One region of the Sphingomonas radiodurans genome, then DNA from elsewhere that is predicted to be linked to it. Evidence: predicted binding sites of a transcription regulator. Region 1 holds the regulator's gene; the other holds the start of a gene.
The links. Region 1 encodes LexA, which represses DNA repair genes until DNA is damaged. Its sites were predicted from a motif close to GTTCCNCNCTTGTTCT; they were not measured.

Region 1 (4,419 bases):
GCGCGCCGCCGATTGTACCCGCGACCTGTGCCGCATCGATCTGTACAGCAGCGGTCGGCGCTGGCGCATCCTCGCGACCCGCAGCGCCTATCTGGTGCCGGCGGGCGCGCTGATCGATGCCTGCCGCGCGGCCGACATCGTCGTCAGCGAGCGGCGACTGCCGAGGCGCTGCACCCCACGCTGGCTGCGTCTCGATCGCGAGACGCTCGCGAGGACGGGCGGGGTAACGCTCGGCCTCAGCTCAGGGAGAGTCAAGACGGTGCGAACGGAAGGCGATCGACACCGGTGGGTCGCGGCGGCAGACACTCGGCCGGGGCCGTGGCGGCGGGTCGGGGCGCCGTCACGAAGAGGAAAGTTCACCGACGACGTCGCCGGAAGCACGACTGGGCGGCAGATAACGACACCAACGGATCGCTAACCGGTGCGGCCTTGCACATATGAAAACCGAACCACCAACACACGGAGGCCCATGCGCTTCACGGACCGCCTCGGCTTAACCCTGCCCCTGATCCAGGCGCCGATGGCGGGCGTATCGACCCCCGCCTTGGCAGCGGCGGTATGCGAGGCTGGCGCACTTGGCTCGATCGCGATCGGCGCCACCGATGTAGCCAGCGCCCGCACGATGATTGCGGACGTGCGCGCGCGCACTGATCGCGCGTTCAACGTTAACGTGTTCGTCCATCGCCCCGCACACGCCGATCCCGTCCGCGAAGCGCACTGGCTCGATCTGCTGCGCCCGCTGTTCGCCGAATTTCGCGTCGAGCCACCACCCGCGCTCCGGACGATCTACACGAGCTTCGCTGACGACGCCGACATGCTCGCGATGCTCGTCGACACCGCGCCGCCCGTGGTAAGTTTCCACTTCGGCATTCCGCCGGCAGACACCCTGGACGCGCTACGCGCCCGCGGCGTGTTCATGCTTGCAACGGCGACCAGCGTCGATGAGGCGATTGCGATCGAGGCCGCCGGAATCGATGCGATCGGGGCGCAAGGCATCGAAGCTGGCGGTCACCGCGGCATGTTCGAGCCTCAAGCGCCCGACGCAGCGATGAGCACCCTGGCGCTAACCGAAACGCTCGCAAAGACCACGCACCTGCCGATCATCGCTGCCGGTGGGATCATGGACGGCGCCGGCATCGCCGCGGCGCTCGACCGCGGCGCGGCGGGGGTGCAGCTCGGCACCGCATTCATCGCCTGTCCGGAGTCGGCGGCGGACGAGGCATACCGCGCAGCGGTTAGCGGCCTGAGCGCCGACACCACGATCCTCACGTCGGTGATTTCCGGGCGGCCAGCGCGCGCGATCCCGAACCGCTTTACCGCCCTGGACACCGGCTCAAACATCCCGCCGGACTATCCACGCGCTTACGATGCTGGAAAGGCTCTCCATGCTGCCGCAAAAGCGACGGGCGAAAATGGCTTCGGTGCACACTGGGCTGGCCAAGGCGCTCCATTCGCTCGCAGCCTGCCCGCTGCAGAGCTGATCGCAGCGTTGAAAGCCGAGCTCGAAGCATGCCGAGAGCAACAATCCTGAGAATCTTCCAGGCGATGAAACTTACCCGCCCGCGACCTTGCGGCGCTTGCTAGGCGGAAAGCTAGATTCCCTGACGCGGCATCACGAATATCGCCGCAAGATCCCCGCAAGCTTGCCCTGCACCCGCACCTGCGCCGGCGCATAACGCTGCGGATCGTACGCGCGGTTCGCCGGGTCGAGCCGGATCATCGCACCCTCGCGGCGGAAGTACTTAAGCGTCGCCTCATTGTCCTCGATCAGTGCCACGACGATCTCGCCATCGCGCGCCACGTCCTGACGACGGATCAGCGCATAGTCGCCATCGAGAATGCCGGCCTCGACCATCGAGTCGCCCGCCACTTCCAACGCGAAATGGTCGCCGGCGCCGAGCAGCGCCGCTGGCACGGGGAGCATCGTCGATCCCTCGAAAGCCTCGATCGGAACACCCGCGGCGATCCGCCCGTGCAGCGGTACTTCGATCACGTCGTTGGCCGGCGCGGGCACTGCCTTGCGCGCAGGTGCCGGTGTCGGCGCGCGCCGTGGCTCGGCGCGCTCTGGGATCTTGATCACTTCGAGCGCGCGGGCGCGATTGGGCAGGCGGCGCAGGAAGCCGCGCTCCTCGAGCGCCGAGATCAGCCGGTGAACGCCGGACTTGGACTTCAGGTCAAGCGCCTCCTTCATCTCCTCGAACGAGGGCGAGACACCGGTCTCGATCAACCGGTCCTCGATGAAACAGATCAGCTCGTGCTGTTTCCTGGTGAGCATGGCGTCATCATCTCCGCGCGAACAGACAAGGAACCTTTATGGAACGTTCCAACGTACGTCAAGCGATCATGAGGACTTCCGCCGAGTCGCCGCGTTCCGCCGCTGGGTCGTGCGGCGGGCGGACGATCAAGCATTGCGCGCGCGCAAGCGTCATAAGCATCGAACTGTCCTGGATCGCCGCCACATAAGCGCGCCCGTCGCGCAGTTCGGCGCGCATATAGTCGGTGCGTGGGCCGTTCGCGGGCAGCGACTCGCCCAGGATCGCATGCGTGGTGATCGGGAAGGGCTGTGCCGCGCCGGCCAGTCGCGCGATCACTGGTTTGACGAACAGCAGCGCGGTCACGAACGCCGACACTGGATTACCGGGCAGGCCGAGCACCGGCATGTCGCCGCGCCGCCCCGCCATCAGCGGCTTGCCGGGGCGAAGCGCGACGCGCCAGAAGTCGATCGTCGCCCCTGCGCCGAGCAGCGCCGGCCGGACGAGGTCGTGATCGCCCACCGATGCGCCGCCGGTCGTGACCAGCAGGTCTGCGTCGACCGTCGCAAAGGCCTGCGTCAGCACATCGAGCCGATCGGGCAGGATGCCGAGATCGATGATGTCGACCGGCAGGTCGGCCAGCAGCGTGCGCAGCAGCAGCCGGTTCGATTCGGGTAGCGAGTCCGCGCCGAAGTCAGCCCCCGGATCGACCAGCTCGTCGCCCGTCGCAGCCAGCGCAACGCGCACCCGGCGATGCACCGCCGCGTGCGAAACTCCCCCAGTCGCCGCCACTGCCAGCCGCGCCGCCGTCAGCCGATCACCCGCCGCGACCAGCACGTCGCCCTCAGTAAAATCGAGCCCGCGCCGGCGCACGTTGCCGCCGATCCGCAGCGGGCCCTCGCCAGCAAGGATCAGCCGCTCGCCGTCGCGTTCGGCCTCCTCCTGCACCATCACCACATCCGCGCCGTCGGGTATCGCCGCGCCGGTGAAGATCCGCACCGCCTCGCCGGCGCCGATCCCGCCATCGAACGGCCGGCCGGCCGCGCTCTCGCCGATCACGCGCCACGGGCCGGGCAGGTCGGCGAAGCGCAGCGCATAGCCGTCCATCGCCGACAGGTCGCGCATCGGCTGCGTACGCCGCGCGACCAGTGGCTCCGCGGCCCAGCGCCCGCCCGCTTGGGTGATCGGCAGCGTCTCGGTGGCGACTGGCGCGATGGCGGCGATCAGGCGTGCCTGCGCCTGCGCGACGGGAAGCAATTCGCTCATGCCGGGCCGAGTGGCAGATTGACGGCGCGAGCAACAGTGCGATTGATGCGACAAGCAAAAAGCAAACGGGGGCAATGATGCAGTGGTTGGCAATAGTGGCAGCGGCGGGATTGATCGGGGCGGCGCCGCTGCCCGCACCGGATCAGGCGGAGACGCTGTCGCCGCTCGCCCCGGCGGTGCTGCCGCTGCGCGAACAGGCGCAGGTGCGCGACGGCTGGCTGCGCGAGCGGCTCGACATGGTCGTGCCGCGGCTGATGCGCGACGCAAAGGTCGACATGTGGATCCTGATCGCGCGGGAAAATGCCGAGGATCCGGTGCTCGCCACCATGCTCGATGCCGAGAGCTTTCACGCGCGGCGACGCACGATCCTCGTCTTCCACGATCCCGGTGATGGCAAGCCGGTCGAGCGGCTGACGGTGAGCCGCTATGGCCTTGCAGACCTGTTCCCGTCGGCGTGGAAGCCCGAGGAGCAGCCCGATCAATGGAAGCGCCTCGGACAGATCGTCGCCGAACGCCGCCCGCGTCGCATCGCGGTCAACGTGTCGCCCGAGACGGCATTCGCCGACGGCCTGACCAAGAGCCAGCATGACGAACTGAGCGCGGCGCTGGGCGACGATGCCAGGCGGCTCGTCCCCGCCGGCCCGCTCGCGATCGGCTGGCTAGAGACGCGGACACCCGCGGAAATCGCGCGCTATCCCGAGATCGTTCGCACTGCGCATGCGATCATCGCGCAGGGCTTTTCCGCGCGCACGGTCAGCCCGGGCGTCACGACCGCCGACGATCTCGTCTGGTGGTATCGTGAGCGCATCGCCGCACTGAAGCTCGACACCTGGTTCCAGCCATCGGTCGCGATCTTCCGCCGCGGCGCTAAGGAACTGTCGGGTGACGAGGTGATCCGGCC
Region 2 (4,419 bases), 330 kb from region 1:
CGCGTCGATCGCCGCGCTGGCGCCCACGCTCGCGGCGGCGGAGCCCGCTCGGGCCGTCAGCCTCGCCAAGCCCGTCGTCCCGTCGCAGCTCAGCGCCGAGCAGCGCACGCAATATCGTGCCGTCCTCGCCGCGATCCGCGAAAGCCGCTGGCAGGATGCGCAGCTCGGGCTCGACGCGATGGCCCCCGGCCCGCTGCACAGCTACGCCCGCGCCGAGCTTTATACCGCCAAGGGCTCGCCGCGCGTCGAAATCGAACCGCTGGTCCGCCTGCTGACCGAGGCGCCCGAACTGCCGCAGGCTGAGGCGCTCGCGCGGCTTGCTCGTGCGCGTGGCGCGGAGGAGCTTCCGGCGCTCCCGGTGGCGCAGCGGCTCGTGTGGCAGGACGGGGCGCCGATCCGCGTGCGCGCCAAGACCACCAAGAGCGACGCGATCGCCGCCGATCTTGCCGCGAAGATGGTGCCCTATGTGAAGGGTGACATGGGCCGCGAGGCGGAATCACTGCTCGATTCGACCGGCGGCCTCACCCCCGAGGCCGAAACCGAATGGCAGTCGAAGATCGCGTGGATCTATTTCCTCCAGGGTCTCGACAAGGACGCGCGTCGCATCGGCGCCAAGGCCGCGCGCGGGCAGGGCGACTGGGCCACGCACGCCCGCTGGACTTCGGCACTGGCGGCGTGGCGCCAGAACGATTGCGCCGCGGCCGGCGAGGGCTTCGAAGCCGTATCGGCCCGCGCCGGTGACACCGACATGCGCGCCGCCGGGCTCTATTGGGCCAGCCGCGCCGACATGACGTGCGGCCGCCCCGACCGGATCGAGGCGCGACTCAAGAACGCCGCGCAATATGGCGAGACTTTCTACGGCCAGCTTTCGCGCCAGGCGCTCGGCATGTCTGCCGGCGGGATCAAGCCGCAGAAGGTGACGAGCGACTGGGCGAACCTCGAGCGTAGTCCCAACGTCCGCGTCGCCGCCGCGCTGATCGAGATCGGCGAGGAGGGCGCTGCCGACGATGTGATCCGCCAGCAGGCGAAGATCGGCCCGGTGAACGAATTCGCGTCGTTGATGCGTGTCACCGAGCAGATGAATCTTCCCGCGAGCGTCGTGTGGCTCGCGCACAATTGCCCGCAGGGCTTCGTTGCCACGGCCGAGACGCGCTATCCGACGCCGAACTGGACGCCGGACACTGGCTGGCGCGTCGACAAGGCGCTGGTCTATGCGCACACGCTCCAGGAATCGGGCTTCCGCAACAAGGTCGTTTCGCCCGCCGGCGCCTATGGTCTCATGCAGATCATGCCCGCCGCCGCGACCGATTACATGCGCGAGCGCGGCGTTTCGGTCGACAAGACCGCGCTGACTCGCCCGTCGACCAACATCGATATCGGCCAGCGCCACCTCGAAAAGCTGCGCGACATGGGCCTCACGCAGGGCCTGCTGCCCAAGGTAATCGCTGCTTACAATGCTGGTCCCAAGCCGGTCGGCGAGTGGAATTCACTCGTCCGCGACAATGGCGATCCGCTGCTCTACATCGAGAGCATCCCCTATTGGGAAACCCGCGGCTACGTCGTCACCGTGTTACGCAATTACTGGATGTACGAGGGCCAGACCGGCCGCAACACCTCCGCCAGCCGCTCCGCGCTCGCACAGGGCATGTGGCCGCGCTTTCCCGGCATGAAGGGCGATCCCGCGATCCGCATCGCCAACCGCGCGGCTGGCAATACCGTCGCCGTCAACGCGACCGTCTCTCCGGCATCGGGCACCACGGTCGCCAGCGCGCAGTAAGCCCTCTGTCATCCCGGCCTTGAGCCGAGATCCAAGCTTCAACAAACACTGCCGCTGAAAGCCACGCGGCACGCTGCCCCCCCCCCACCGTCATGCCGGGCTCGTCCCGGCATCCACCCGTCAGCGATTCCCCCGGCCGAGGAGCACGCGGCACCGTGGATGCCGGGACAAGCCCGGCACGACGGATCGCAACAAAAACCACCGTTCCCCACTTGTTCCACAAGAACAAACGCGATACATCATCATCACACGCGTTGAACGGTTCACGCGCTTGCTCTACCGGAAGGGGCTCCCAATGGCCGCCAATCTCAAGGTGATCCCAGGTAACATGGCTAGCCCGTCAACAGACCGTCAGACCGCCGATCGCCAGAAGGCGCTAGAGGCCGCGCTCGCGCAAATCGACCGCGCCTTCGGCAAGGGCTCGGCGATGAAGCTCGGCTCGAAGGAGACGATGAAGGTCGAGGTGATCTCCACCGGCAGCCTCGGGCTCGATATCGCGCTCGGCGTCGGCGGGCTCCCCAAAGGCCGCGTGGTCGAGATCTTCGGCCCCGAATCGTCGGGCAAGACGACGCTCGCGCTCCACGCCATCGCCGAATCTCAGAAGGTCGGCGGCACCGCCGCCTTCGTCGATGCAGAGCACGCGCTCGATCCGGCCTATGCCAAGAAGCTCGGCGTCAACATCGACGAACTGATCGTCTCGCAGCCCGACACCGGCGAGCAGGCGCTCGAGATCGTAGACACGCTCGTTCGCTCGAACGCGATCGACGTACTGGTGATCGACTCGGTCGCTGCACTCGTGCCGCGCGCCGAAATCGAAGGCGAGATGGGCGACAGCCACGTCGGCCTGCAGGCGCGGTTGATGAGCCAGGCGCTGCGCAAGCTCACCGGCACGATCAGCCGCTCGAACTGCCTCGTCATCTTCATCAACCAGATCCGCATGAAGATCGGCGTGATGTACGGCTCGCCCGAGACGACGACCGGCGGCAATGCGCTCAAATTCTACGCTTCGGTCCGGCTCGACGTGCGCCGCATCGGTTCGGTCAAGGATCGCGAGGAAGCGACCGGCAACCAGACCCGCGTGAAGGTGGTCAAGAACAAGGTCGCGCCGCCGTTCAAGCAGGTCGAATTCGACATCATGTTCGGCGAGGGCATTTCGAAACTCGGCGAGATGATCGATCTCGGCGTGAAGGCGGGCCTCGTCGAGAAGTCGGGCTCGTGGTTCAGCTACGATTCAATCCGCATCGGCCAGGGCCGCGAGAATTCGAAGAATTATCTGCGCGAGAACCCCGAAGTCGCCGACCGCCTCGAACGCGCGATCCGCGCCCGGCAGGAAGGCCTCGGCGAAGAGCTGATGGCCGGCCCCTCGGACGACGACGACCTGTAAGATCTTTTCTCCCCTCCCGCTTGCGGGAGGGGTTGGGGGAGGGCCTGTCCGCAAGCGCAAGGCTGGGCAATCACGGGCAACCACAAAAAGGGGCCGGCCACCGCAAGGTGCCGGCCCTCCGTCGTTGCGGGTGTGGTTTGCGAAAGTGCGCGACACCGTCAACTTCCTCAGCATTCGCGGGCAAAAACGAGAGTGATGAAGCAACCCGTCCGTCATGCCGGCCTTGTGCCGGCATCCACCCGTCCACACGCACACCGATTGATGGCTGCAAACCGTCGCCAAACCGCACCAGAGCCTCAACTTCCTCAACATTCGCGCTACACGACCACCGACGTCACGACCGCTGAAGGAGCCCGCCGATGACCGCCGCCCCCGAATGGCAGACCCGCGTCGGTGATGTCTGGGCCGCCGAATGGCGCCGCACCGACCGCAGCTTCGCCGATCTCGCCCGCCACCTCGACGCTGCGATCCTGACGGTCGCGCCCGAGCACGGCCGCGCCGTCGATCTCGGCTGTGGGGCCGGCGCGACGAGCCTCGCGCTCGCTGAAGCGCGGCCCGGCCTCGCCATCCACGGCGTCGACCTCTCCGCCGCGCTGGTCGAGGTCGCCCGGCAGCGCGCCGCCCGGCATGCGCTTGAAAACCTGTCCTTCGCGGCGGGCGCCGTCCCTGGCGCACTGTCTTCGCACGAACCCTTCGACCTCGCGGTATCCCGCCACGGTGTGATGTTCTTCGATGACCCCGCCACCGCCTTCGCAGGCATCGCCGCCGCGCTGCGGCCCGCCGCGCCGCTCGTCTTCTCCTGCTTCCGCTCGCCGCGCGAAAACCCCTGGGCCTCCGAGACGATAGCATCGGTGGGCGGACGCCTCGATCCGCCGGCGGGCTATGCACCCGGCCCGTTCGCGCTTGCAGACCGCGCCGTCATCGAACGGCTGCTCGGCGACGCAGGCTTCGCCGACGTGTCGATCGTTCCCGCCGACTATACCTACCATGCCGGCGCAGGTGCCGATCCGGCCGCCGACGCCGCCGATTTCTTCCGCCATATCGGCCCGGTCTCCAAGATCGTCGCCGCCGCGTCGGACGCGGATCGACCTGCGCTGCTCGACCGTTTGCGCGACGTGCTTGCCGCACAGGTGACCGGCGACGTAGTGGATTTCCCGGCCGCGGCATGGCTGGTCACCGCACGCGCCCAGGGGAGAGGCCAATGATCATCGTCCACCATCTCGAAAATTCGCGTTCGCAGCGCGTCCTGTGGATGCTC

Region 2: a site for LexA is predicted at 1,981-1,996, ahead of recA (recombinase RecA). Genes of this name have one in related genera too.

Annotation. Positions count from the first base shown of each region.
Region 1 is NZ_CP086594.1:3,306,487-3,310,905, forward strand. Features, by position in the region: gene LLW23_RS15575 (ComEC/Rec2 family competence protein) at 1-418, shown strand, start outside; gene LLW23_RS15580 (NAD(P)H-dependent flavin oxidoreductase) at 470-1,531, shown strand; gene lexA (transcriptional repressor LexA) at 1,613-2,275, opposite strand; gene LLW23_RS15590 (molybdopterin molybdotransferase MoeA) at 2,334-3,518, opposite strand; gene LLW23_RS15595 (M24 family metallopeptidase) at 3,593-4,419, shown strand, end outside.
Region 2 is NZ_CP086594.1:2,971,746-2,976,164, forward strand. Features, by position in the region: gene LLW23_RS13940 (lytic transglycosylase domain-containing protein) at 1-1,777, shown strand, start outside; gene recA (recombinase RecA) at 2,073-3,161, shown strand; gene LLW23_RS13950 (class I SAM-dependent methyltransferase) at 3,521-4,366, shown strand; gene LLW23_RS13955 (glutathione S-transferase family protein) at 4,363-4,419, shown strand, end outside.